DNA from 4 places in the Salipaludibacillus agaradhaerens genome. Region 1 is predicted to be linked to each of the others. Evidence: predicted binding sites of a transcription regulator. Region 1 holds the regulator's gene; each other region holds the start of a gene.
What was found. Region 1 encodes Rex, which represses fermentation and respiration genes when NADH is low (regulators of the CRP and FNR family bind a similar motif). Its sites were predicted from a motif close to TTGTGAAATATTTCACAA; they were not measured.

Region 2: the regulator Rex is predicted to act here: its motif matches at 1,078-1,095, upstream of BK581_RS01675 (formate/nitrite transporter family protein).
Region 3: the regulator Rex is predicted to act here: its motif matches at 1,987-2,004, upstream of BK581_RS07150 (TIGR04053 family radical SAM/SPASM domain-containing protein).
Region 4: the regulator Rex is predicted to act here: its motif matches at 1,122-1,139, upstream of BK581_RS10675 (NarK family nitrate/nitrite MFS transporter).

Annotation. Positions count from the first base shown of each region.
Region 1 covers NZ_KV917378.1:2,087,054-2,090,265, reverse strand. The annotation lists gene BK581_RS09785 (ABC-F family ATP-binding cassette domain-containing protein) at 1-1,028, opposite strand, end outside; gene moaC (cyclic pyranopterin monophosphate synthase MoaC) at 1,173-1,652, shown strand; gene BK581_RS09775 (redox-sensing transcriptional repressor Rex) at 1,736-2,374, shown strand; gene BK581_RS09770 (MDR family MFS transporter) at 2,881-3,212, shown strand, end outside.
Region 2 covers NZ_KV917378.1:346,369-349,580, forward strand. The annotation lists gene cobA (uroporphyrinogen-III C-methyltransferase) at 1-1,029, shown strand, start outside; gene BK581_RS01675 (formate/nitrite transporter family protein) at 1,267-2,085, shown strand; gene BK581_RS01680 (GNAT family N-acetyltransferase) at 2,289-2,750, shown strand; gene katX (catalase KatX) at 2,988-3,212, opposite strand, start outside.
Region 3 covers NZ_KV917378.1:1,471,981-1,475,192, forward strand. The annotation lists gene BK581_RS07145 (hypothetical protein) at 1-651, shown strand, start outside; gene BK581_RS07150 (TIGR04053 family radical SAM/SPASM domain-containing protein) at 826-1,929, opposite strand; gene BK581_RS07155 (ArsR/SmtB family transcription factor) at 2,110-2,427, shown strand; gene BK581_RS07160 (permease) at 2,515-3,212, shown strand, end outside.
Region 4 covers NZ_KV917378.1:2,284,500-2,287,711, forward strand. The annotation lists gene BK581_RS10665 (class I SAM-dependent methyltransferase) at 1-151, opposite strand, end outside; gene BK581_RS10670 (TetR/AcrR family transcriptional regulator) at 272-886, opposite strand; gene BK581_RS10675 (NarK family nitrate/nitrite MFS transporter) at 1,380-2,894, shown strand; gene nirB (nitrite reductase large subunit NirB) at 2,956-3,212, shown strand, end outside.

The DNA.
Region 1 (3,212 bases):
TTAAACAGAACATGTCCATCATAACCTAGTGTGAGATCGTCAATTGTAAGCACGTCATTTCCACTCTGCTTTTGGATATCAAAATGAAAATTGGCTGAATAATCATCCGATTTAGGCCTGTCCATCACCGTCATACGTTCTAACTGTTTGCGCCGGCTTTTCGCACGATTACTAGTAGAGGCGCGGGCAAGGTTTTTTTGCACGAATTCTTCAAGTCGCTTCATCTCGTCCTGTTGTTTTTCATAAAGCTTCATTTCTTGCTCTAATCGAGCAGCTTTTTGCTCTAAATACTTCGAGTAATTACCGGTATATTTAACTGTTTGATGAAAGGATAGCTCATAGACATAATCCACAACTTTGTCTAAAAAATAGCGATCGTGTGAGACGATCAACACTGCTCCGTCATAACCAGATAAGTATTGTTCGAGCCAAGTTAAAGTGGCAATGTCCAAATGGTTTGTAGGTTCGTCCAAAATGAGTAAATCAGGCTTTGATAAAAGCAATTTACCGAGTGAAAGTCGGGTTTTTTGTCCCCCACTTAACGATGAGATGGACGTATTATAATCAAAATGGTTAAAACTTAATCCTGATAAAATACTTCGTGTATCAGCCTCGTATTGAAAGCCACCCTTATCTTTAAAGTCTTGCTGTAGCTGATCATATTCTTGAAGAATTTTAACATGATCTTTTTGAGATGGATCACTCATTTTCTCCTCAAGTGCTCGCAAAGATGCTTCCATTTTCCGAAGTGGCTCAAAAACGGTCATCATTTCGTCCCATATACTTCTTTCTGTATGAAGGCCGCTATTTTGCGCTAAGTAACCCATACTGACATCCTTAGGAATGACAATTTGCCCTGAGTCGTACGATAACTCACCGGTTAGAATTTTCAGAAGCGTTGATTTACCGGCCCCGTTTCTGCCTACAAGGGCGATACGCTCCCGACTTTTTATTTCTAATTTTACATCGGAGAGTATTTTCTCTGTACCGAATGACTTCGACAATTGTGTACATTGTAATAAAATCATCACTGTAACCTCACAATTCAATTTCCGTACCGTTCACAAGCTAAGTGTACATGAGAGAAAAGGTTTATCGCAAGACTTCCATGCTTTATTATGCAGATTGTGAAAAAATAGTGTACAATAGAAGTGGAAAAAAGGGGGATAAACATGGGAGACTTCACACACTTTAATGAACAAGGTCGGGCACGTATGGTTGATATTTCCGATAAACAGGAAACAGTTCGAACAGCAGTGGCCCAAACAAGTCTTTTTGTCACTAAAGAAATCTATGAAAATATCCAACAAGGGACGATGGCTAAAGGGGATGTTCTCAGTGTGGCGCAAGTTGCAGGGATTATGGCTGCTAAAAATACGTCTCAGTGGATTCCAATGTGTCATCCGTTAGCACTGTCAGGAGTCGATATTCGTTTTGATTGGGATGTGAATGCTGATACATACCAATTGAAAATTGAAGCGTCAGTTAAGACAAAAGGGAATACAGGAGTAGAAATGGAAGCGCTAACATCAGCTTCTGCGACCGCATTGACTATATATGATATGTGCAAAGCAGTGGATAAAGGGATGGTCATTGGTGAGACATTTCTCGTGGAGAAAACGGGTGGAAAAAATGGGGATTTTAAACGATAACATACTTAACTTAATGAATGCATTTTAATACTTAGTTGGTTAGCCAAGGTAGCTATTATATTTAAGAAGGAGGCGGAGCAGTTATGGATCTAGATCAAGCAAAAATTCCTCAGGCAACAGCAAAACGATTGCCATTGTACTATCGATTTTTAGAAGGCTTACAAGCGTCAGGTAAACACCGCGTCTCATCTTCAGAATTAAGTGAAGCGGTAAAGGTCGATTCAGCCACAATACGTAGGGATTTTTCCTATTTTGGTGCTCTCGGCAAAAAAGGCTACGGATATAACGTGAATTATCTATTATCTTTTTTCAGAAAAACGCTTGACCAAGATGAATTAACGAAGGTGACACTTGTTGGGGTTGGTAATTTAGGAACGGCTTTTTTAAATTATAATTTTAGCAAAAGCAATAATACAAAAATTGATATGGCATTTGATGTAGCAGCAGATAAGGTTGGGAAAGAAATAGGTGGTGTGCCCGTTTATCATCTGGATGAATTTAAAGAGCGTGTGGCGGAAAGCAGTGTGGAAGTGGTCATTTTGACTGTGCCATCTCAAGCGGCACAACCTATCGCTGATGACTTAGTAAAAGCAGGTATTAAAGGGATTTTGAATTTTACGCCTGCGAGACTGTCGGTTCCGTCTGACGTTCGTGTTCATCATATTGATCTGTCAGTGGAACTTCAATCCCTCATCTACTTTTTAAAGCACTATCCTTTATAGAGAAAGTTGATACTTAAAATATGAGCTGCATCGTGTTAAAAGCTGCCTTATAATAGGCAGCTTTTAACATTGTAGAGGAGAAAAGTGTTCATTAGAGAAGATATAGTACCTAGATGAGTGTTACACGACTGCGGGTAATTTGGACAGGTCATCCGTACCTGAATGACGCAAGGCTCGTAAGACAAAGAATGGATGACTGAACGCTGTAAAGAAGACTGTTGTTAAAATGAGTGAACGAACATCCAAGCGCAGGAATAATTAAAAGTCGTCAATGATTAACGAACCATCTACAGAAGACATGATTTTTGTAATAAAAAGGACTGTCACTGAAGATGAACCTATGGGAACGGGTCAGTCTATAGCGAAAAACCAATGTGATAAAACGTTTTTTGCAGCTGTATTTCGTTCAAATAGATATATATGCATTTTTAATTTTAATTAATGAAACTCATGGTATAGTAGAAATAGATTACTATTTCGTGAACCGAAAGAAGGCTGTCTTATTTATGGCAAAAATCTCGCAAAAATGGCTTGTGGTCATAACCGTTTTATTAGGTACTTTTACCATCATTTTAAATAATAGTATGTTAAATCCCGCAGTCCCTCATTTAATGACTGTGTTTGAGGCTGATGCGGTCGCTACTGGCTGGGTCATTACGATTTTTATGGTCACTATGGGGATGGTTATGCCGCTGACCGGTTTTTTAGGTGATAAATTTGGTAAGAAGCAACTTTATATGGCTGGGCTCGCAGTATTCTTACTTGGATCACTACTAGGTTCACTTTCTTGGAATTTACCCTCCTTAATTGCTTTTAGAGGTCTGCAAGGCATAGGTGG
Region 2 (3,212 bases), 1.7 Mb from region 1:
GGCATGCCGGTTACGCATCGTGATTATAGCGCTAGTTTTACCCTTAGAACAGGCCATTCCTGTCAAGAGAACGAGTTAAAAACACATTCAGATGATGAGCTAGGGGATACAATCGCTTACTATATGGGAGTGAAAAACCTTTATCATCACTGTCAAGTGCTAATCAATAAAGGTTTTCCTCCAGAAACGAAAGTGGCCGTCATTGAATGGGCTACTACAGGAAAACAACGCACGGTGGAAGGAACACTTTTAACCATTTCCGATGAAGTGAAGGCAAATAATATTCAAAACCCTGCCATGACAATTATCGGTGATGTCGTAGCATTACGTCAAAAACTGGCGTGGTATGAGGAAAAAAGAATGTTCGGAAAGCGACTTTTAATTGCTAAAGCGTCTGCTGAGGAAAGTAAATTAGAACGCTATTTCCTTAATGAAGGGGGAGAGGCGTATGCATTTCCTACTTTAAAAACGGAGAAGAAGTCTATTTCTTCACACGAGTTAAAACAAATTCGGTTAGCGGAAAAACTCGTATTTTTATCACCTGAGAGTGTGACGATTCTGATTGAATCGCTGTTAGCTCACGGTTACGATATCCGAGATCTGCCACGACAGATTTATTCATTGTCGGAAAAAACAAAGAAAGTTCTTCTTTCTATCGGGATTCGATCAGAAAAAATAACTGAACCGTCTCATGAGATGATAAAAGTCGGTTACGTTAATAAACCTATATCCGCCGAGGATAACTCAAAGCTAATCACCACTCATCATTTGCAGATAGATGATAGATTTGAAGTGATAGATAAACGTTTATTAAACGAGGAAACATGGGAAACCGTTGTTTTTCCTAGTCAATCGTCAGTTGATTGGTTTTTAGCAGCTTTAAAATCATATGGCTATAGAGATAATTGGATTAAGACAATATCGTTCGCTTATATTGGTCAACGTGTCAAAGCGTACGCAGAAGAAAAGGGTTTTACAAAGATAGATGAAGAAGTACAACGCGAATTAGCGTTAGGTTATTGGAAATAAGGTGTCGCAAAATAAGTTAGAAAAGACATGCTTATTTTCTAGTTGGATTTGCTCATTTTTTCACAAATGTTATGTGCCTGTTAAAGGAAAATTATCATCACAATGTGTGTTATAAAAATAGAAATGTTTCTGAACTGATGGATAGATGAAAGGTGCTAAAAAGTCTATCTACTAATTAACGGTTTAACCCAAGCTTTAATGATACTTAACTTATCTGAAAATAAGGGGACGATTGAGATGAAAGACGTTATCCAGTCATTTAGTCAAGCGGCTGTTCAAAGAGTCGATCAATTAAATACAAGTAAAACAAAATATTTTGTTTCCGCCATGATGGCAGGCTTTTTTGTAGGATTAGGTATTATTTTAATTTTTACGATTGGCGGCTTATTATCACCTATAAGTGTCGCGGCGACACGCATAGTGATGGGGGTGTCGTTTGGTATAGCGTTAAGCCTTGTTTTAATGGCAGGGGCTGATTTATTTACAGGAAACAATATGATTATGACGATCGGAACGTTGGAAAAACGAACATCTTGGAAAGATACTTGGCGCATTTGGGGATATGGTTTCCTTGGTAACTTTGCAGGGTCCGTGCTTGTGGCTGTTCTTTATTACTATTCAGGCCTTTGGGAAGGGGCTACTGCCGACTTTATTACCACAACGGCAAGTGTGAAAATGAATGCGCCGTTTATGGAATTACTTGTGCGTGGTATTTTATGTAACATTTTAGTTTGTCTAGCCATTTGGTGTGCTTTTAAATTAAAAGACGATACTGCAAAATTAATTGTGATCTTTTGGTGTTTATTTGCGTTTATTACTTCGGGCTTTGAGCATAGTATTGCCAATATGACTCTCCTCTCTATCGGGTTAATGGTACCACATCCTGAAACAGTGTCTCTTTTTGGAATGGGAGCTAACCTCGTCCCAGTCACAATTGGGAATATGATCGGTGGGATTGTGTTTGTAGGAGGAGCTTACTGGTATACTATTTCGGAAACAACGCCTAAAAAAGCGGTTGAAAGTAGCACAGTGAGTACAATGAGAAAAGAAGCCTAATGATAGCAAAGGTCAAAAGCTTTTAAACTGGGTGGGAGTAAAATCCCACTCAGTTTTCTATATGTACGAAAGGCGAAAAGTTGGTATTAATATCATAAAACCATTCTTAGAAAAATTAACGCTTACTTGCTGAACTGAATACACTACCAAGAGCAATGGTCGTGATTTCAGAGTCAAGTTACAATGTGTATAAGGAGGGTTATATGAAAGTAAGGCAAGTGAAGGACGCAAAGCTTATTAGTCAACTAAACAGACCTGTACAGGAGCTTCATTATACACTCTACCCAGAATTCTTTCATAAGTATAATGAAAGGGACATTTACAACGTTTTTAATCGACTGGTGGAAAGCGATCATTTTATTTTTCTTCTATTGGAGGAAGATGAAAAGGCAGTAGGCTACGCGTGGATCGAAATTCGAGACTATCCGGAAAACCCATTTATAAAAGGGTATAAATCACTTTATGTTCATCAGATCAGTATTATTGAGGAAAAAAGACATAAAGGGGGAGGCTCACTTTTAATGGCCTCAATTTATCGGATTGCAAAGGAGAAAGATATCACCATTGTTGAATTAGACTATTGGGTCAAAAATGAGTCAGCGAAAAATTTCTATAAAAAAGAGCAGTTTGAGACACAACGAGAGTGTGTTTTCAAGCGATTGTAGACTATAAGAAATTTTTTGGAATTAAGGAATACATGTTAGATGAGTCTAGTAATTTGTGGATTTTGAAGTTGTTATGAGCTTTCCTAATATATAGTAGAAAATGTCGTGGTAGCTTTATAAAGACCACTTCTTTTTCCTACGATTGTTAAGACCTGTTCCTATAGAACATGCTCTTAAGGTACATGTAAAAACGAGACGGAGACGACGATCTCTGTCTCGTTTTCACGCCTTCTTCAATTAATAAGGGTCTGATGGATGACTTTCTGCTTCTGCCTGTCGCACTGCTGATTCTGATTCAGTAGCTCCTATTGGGTTCCGATGACTCTCATCACTGTTATCCTCTTTCTTCTTAAGCCCTTCAGCAACTCTTCTACCATAATCAGGATCGGCTTTTTTGAAATGGTCTATCATCTGCTCTTGAATGTCTTGTCGACACGGCTTTAAAGCATTTACCAAATTGTT
Region 3 (3,212 bases), 620 kb from region 1:
GACTGGTTATATACCGATTTAGAATTTGATCTTCTAATTGAAGCAGAACTTGCCACATTAGAAGCTGTAAAAGAAGATGCCGATATGACAGCCATTTACGAAGATGTTACAGAAAAAAGTGTTACCGAAGGGATTGAGCAACTAGAAAATGCCGTAGATGAAGATATAACCGGGACTATTTCCGCAGGTTTTCTGCTCGAAGACGGCTTAATTATCGAAAATTCACTCACCTTTTCATTTGAATTTGAAGAAGAAGGCATACACTATAACTTAGAAGCTTCATTCTCAAACGTCTTCACGTATAATCAAGATCCCGAGTTTACTTTTTATAATGAAGAGCGCCATTCTGTCTCCCATGACATATTCTCAGATTTAGGATTAGATTTAGAGCAAGCATTCGATGACTATATCGCGAGTATCGCCGCGTTATTGTATGGTGATCAAGAAGAAGCCGCTCTTGATGAGAATAATGAGGTAAATGACGGACAACTGACAGAAGATGATTTATGGCTTATCTCGTTGATTGAAGAACGGTTAATTACCCATGAAGATGCAGGAATGGACGCGGAATCGTTCTATTTATTTGTAGTCGATTTGGAAGACCACGGGTTAGTAAAAAACGGTACATCAGACTATTACATCCCTGAGTAACACAATAGATTGACACATTGAAACAGAACCCCGTGAATATAAATGGCCCTCACAGTTGTGAGAGCCATTTTCCATATCAAAAATTATTATTCTCACAATGCTTCATTTGATCTGTTTAATAATTCAAATCGACATATTCCATAGCCTGTCTATTTTACGAGAATTAATAACTTGTTATCTTAATGCTTTCGGAATATAGATACAAAACGGATCACTTTCCAAATAGTCACCTGTCATTGCATAAGCGCGAGAGCGGGAGCCGCCACACACGTAACGAAATTCGCAAGTCCCGCATTTCCCTTTATAGTTATCAGGTGTTCGAAGCTGTTTTAATATGGGAGATTCTCGATAAATCTCTGCAATCGGGGTGTCCCGTACATTCCCACATTTCACGGGCAATAGTCCACTTGGATAAACATCTCCAATATGTGAAATAAATACAAACCCGTTTCCATCATTAACCCCTTTTGGCGCTCGTCCAAGACCATCGATTTTCCCTGTATGTCCTTCACTTAATACATCTTTATAGCGAATTGATTTGTCTCCACTAGTGCTCTCTCTCATTTTTTGTTGAATAACAACACGACGATAATGCTGTGCTGCTGTTGTTTTTATATCAAATGTTGACCGTTTACTTAATTCGTATAGCCATAGAAACGTTTTTTCATGCTCTACGGGGGCAATCATATCTGATTCCTTTCCTCTGCCAGTCGGCACAAGAAAAAACACACTCCACAACACACAACCTAACCTCTCTACTAATGCCGCCATCTCCTCTAACGTCTCATAATTGTACCTTGAGATAACGGTATTAATTTGAATCGGCACATCCAATTCCTGCAAATACGAGATCGCTTTCATCGTCAATGCAAACGATCCTTCTGTCCCCCTAAAATGATCATGAATCTTCGCTGTAGGCCCATCAAGACTAAAAGCCCACCTAGCAAGACCTACTTCTTTTGCCCTCTCAATAGCCTGTTTTGTCACATTTTCCGTGGCACTTGGGGTCATAGATAACCGGACACCTTTTTGCGTTGCATAGTCAGCAAGGGCAAACACATCTGGACGCATTAAGGGGTCTCCTCCACTAAAAACGAGCATCGGATTGTCCATCTCGTAAATTTCATCTATTAATGCCTTCCCTTCTTCAAATGACAATTCTAAAGGGTGGCGATGGTATTGTGCTTCTGCTCGACAATGAAGGCATTTCAACTCGCAAGCACGCGTCAGTTCCCATATGACAATAAAAGGATTTTGATTAAAGTTGGGTAGTTTCATCGTTAACCCCCTTCATTTTCTTCTCTTAATTATTATAGAAGGAGTTCAAGGAATACGATGTGAGAGATATCACGATTGCTAAAAATATACCTGCAATTTTTATAATTAATCGCTTGCCAATAATTTTCAAGTGTGGTATCGTTTCCATAAATCAAATAAATTTGATATAAGGGTGATGATATGAACAAGACAATACCAGTTAAAGCCTTACCTGACTTCTCTCTATACGAGAAGCGTTTTAAAGCACTGGCTGATCAAAAAAGGTTGCATCTTCTTTCGCTTCTCTGTCAACAAGGGGCCACATGTGTGTGTGATTTAACAGAGGTACTAGATCTTCCTCAATCAAAGCTTTCTTATCATTTAAAAATTTTGTTAGAGGCAGATTTAATATTAAAAGAAAAAAGAGGAACTTGGAACTATTATACTATTCACTCTGATGTTATTAATCATTTACTTTCAGAGGAACTCTGCTGTCTTCTACGCCCGGCTGATTCGTGACGGTCACCGGGGTTAATTACTATTCAATATATCAATTTTTTTTGATGTAAAGTTTACAAACAAATAATTTTAAAAGGTGAGGTTATTATGGTCGACACATTTATAAGCTTCGCTACACTGGCATTCCAATTGACGGCTCTTTTTGTCATCGTGTCTTTTCTCATTAATTTATTTCAAAGCTACATACCTTACGATAAAGTTGAGCGAAAGCTGAAAACGTCGCATCCATTAGTTGGCGCAATTATTGCCCTATTATTTGCTTTCATCACGCCTTTTTGCTCATGCTCCACGATCCCAATCATTGTTAACCTGCTTAAAAACCGCGTAAGATTCGGGATCGTCATGGTGTTTTTATTCGCTTCACCTGTACTTGATCCAACTATTTTAACAATTATGACAGTAATCATGGGCTGGAAAGTAACCATTATATATATGTTAATTACCGCTACTTTATCGTTAGTTATTGGACTATCTTTAGAGAAATTCGGGTTTGAGAAAGACGTTAAAAAAGTCATCATGACAGGCTATCAGGCAAAAAATTCTCGCTTTTCGTTTAAGCACGCGTGGTTAGACACGTTAACATTAATGAAAAATGTCTATCCTTACTTATTACTCGGTGCTGCAATTGGCGCCGTCATTCATGGACTCGTACCAGCTGAATTTATTAGCGCTCATTTCGGCGGAGATGCCCTCTGGCTCATTCCAGTAGCAGCGGTTGTCGGCATTCCTTTATACATCCGCTTATCGAGTATGATTCCTATTTCACAAGTTTTAATCATGAATGG
Region 4 (3,212 bases), 200 kb from region 1:
AAGCCACGGCTTCTGCCCCAGTGCCTGCTGCTAAGTCTAGTAGCTTGCCACCTTTTGATGAGATAACGTCTTCAATAAATGTGATCGCTTTCTCTTTTGTTTGAAAAATATCATCGTAGTATTTACTTAATCGTTCATAAAAATCCATCATCGTTCCTCCAACTTATTAATGAGTCATTAATAATCTTTTCGTTTTATCATATCAGATTGGTTGGCTAAACGTCATTCAGTCAAATCGTAAGTTTATAGAAGATAAGACCCATATTCTTATCTATCCTTTGGAACCTTTAAAAATACGATAAGCTAACGATTGGATGAGAAAATCAATGCTGGCATCAAATACGTCATAACCAATTTCTCTTTTATGTGTTGAAGCAAGTAGAAGCGCTCTTATAGCCCCGCTTATTATAGTTGAATCTAAATTTCCGTCCAGGACACCTTGGTCCTTCCATAAATGAAACAACTGATTAAAGCTAAGAATATCTTTCTCTTCATGTCTTTCAACCACATCTGCCGGGAGCTTCCTCACAAGTGCTTGATACTCATCACTTACCATTACACGGCGAAGCAATGGTCGTTCTTCAATCATTCGCAACGCTTTCTGTAACAACTTACTGAACCCCTCTGCATCCATCTTTTCTAAAGCTCCCATATAATAAATCGTCTGATTAATGGATGCCTCATCCTGTTCAAGAAGTCTAAAATATAAAAGCTCTTTTGATTCATAAAACTTATAAAAAGAACCTTGTGCAATGCCAGCTATCTCTGTTAAATCCTTAATACTTGTCTTCCTTAACCCCATTGTTCCAAACTTCTCTCGCCCTGCTTGCATCAAATCATAACGAATGCGTTTTTCTTCATCATCAGTAAATCCACGTGGCGCCATAACACCCTCCTCTTTTGGCTACATATATGAATATTTCTTTTTTTTATTCACACATTCATATTATGGCTAACGACTTAAACTGTCAACAAGGTTTTTTAAGTGAGTAATTATGGGGAAAGGGGTATAGACCTCATTTTTTGTAATCGTTACCATTTATACTTAATTAGTCACATGAAACCTGTCATTTCCACTTATTTTAAAGTATGTTCACATTCCCTACACAACTCTTTAATCATTGTGAAGCGTTCTTCATACCCCCTCCTCCCCCTTTGTTTATTCCTAATTGTAAAAATATCTACACTGAATTTCAGTGTTAAATTATTTCACACTTTCTCCTTAAACCTCTAACAACTATGTCATAATACTTATCATACTTCCAGGAGGCATGGCTAGCCTCAAAACGTCCAGGAACAATTATCAGAATATACAGAATTGACGATTAATAACGCCGCTACAACGGGCGATAACATTTAATTAAAGGAGAGATGCTTCGGTGAAGTTGTTAGATGTTTTCAAATTTAAGAACGACCAGATGAAAATGTTGCACTTAACATGGATCGCTTTTTTTGTTTCCTTTTTCACGTGGTTTAATATGGCACCTTTGGCTACGACAATGATGGAATCAAGCAACTGGCTCACCCGAGAACATCTAGGAGCTTTAGCCATCATTAACGTGGCTTTAACGATTCCAGCTCGCATTGTCATCGGCATGCTACTTGATCGTTTTGGTCCCCGTCTCGTCTATTCAGGACTTTTAATCCTCATGTCGATACCTACCTTTTTATTTGCCTTTGGGGATTCATGGACACAACTCATGATATCTCGTTTACTGTTAAGCAGTATTGGCGCGAGCTTTGTCGTAGGGATCCGCATGGTATCTGAATGGTTTCCACCTAAAGATGTGGGATTTGCTGAAGGTATTTACGGTGGATGGGGAAATTTCGGTTCAGCCGTAGGTGCCATGATTTTACCTTGGTTGGCGTTGACGATGTTCGGTGGTGATGAGGGATGGCGATATGCCATCGCATTAACAGGTGCCATTTGCTTCATTTATGGCATCATCTATTATCTTCTTGTTAGAGATACACCAGAAGGGAAAGTGTTTATTAAACCTAAAAAATCCGGTGCCCTAGAGGTCAGCTCATGGAAAGATCTTGTGCTCCTTATCATTTGGACACTCCCACTAGGCGGAGCCTTAGCGGTCTTAGCCTGGCGCTTAGCAGGCATGGGCTTTATCTCAACAACAGTACTTTATGCCACTTACACTGTTATTGGGCTAACAATGATTTATCAAATTTATAAGATTTTACACGTCAATATTCCTATATTACGGCGTGGCGTTCCCGAGGACGACAAATATGCGTTCAAAAATGTCGCAGCATTAAATAGTACGTACTTTGCCAACTTTGGGGCAGAGTTAGCAATCGTTTCAATGCTCCCTATGTTTTTTCAATTAACGTTTTCACTGTCCCCTGCTGCAGCTGGTATTATCGCGTCGTCTTTTGCATTTATTAATTTATTTGCCCGACCACTTGGCGGCGTCCTGTCTGATCGAATGGGAAACAGAAAGAACACCATGCTTATTTATATGGTTGGGATCACGATCGGACTGATCTCGATGGGGTTCATCGATTCAAGCTGGCCCCTTGCGTTAGCCATTGCTGTCACCATTTTCACTTCCATCTTTGTTCAAGGGGCAGAAGGCGCTACATTCGCCATCATTCCTATGGTTAAAAAACGTCTCACAGGTCAAGTAGCTGGCATGGCTGGCGCTTATGGGAATGTGGGTTCAACGTTATATTTAACGCTGTATACGTTCGTATCCCCTCAAACATTTTTCTTCGTTTTAGCAGGTGGCGCGTTAGTCAGCTTTTTCATGTGTTATCTATGGCTTGAAGAACCAGATAATGCTTTTGCAGAGGACTATTATGAATCATCCGTTGATATAGCAAACGCCATTCACACTGAACCAGAAATCCCTTTGAAACGTGTAGCATCAGATAAATAGCGGAAAGACGTCCCCAAAGGCACGACTATCATTAACGATACTTTAACTTAGGAGGAATATCATGTCTAAAAGAAAGTTAGTTCTCGTCGGCAACGGAATGGCTGGGGTCAGGTGTCTTGAAGAAATTCTTAAGGAAGACCCTGACCGATTTGAGATAACGGTTTTCGGTAAAGAACCTTACCCAAACTATAATCGCATTATGCTTTCTTCAGTCTTACAAGGGGATACCTCCATTGAAGACATCGTGATTAACAGCTATGACTGGTATGAAAAACACAACATTCAGCTTTTCACTGGGGAATCTGTTGAGCAAATCGA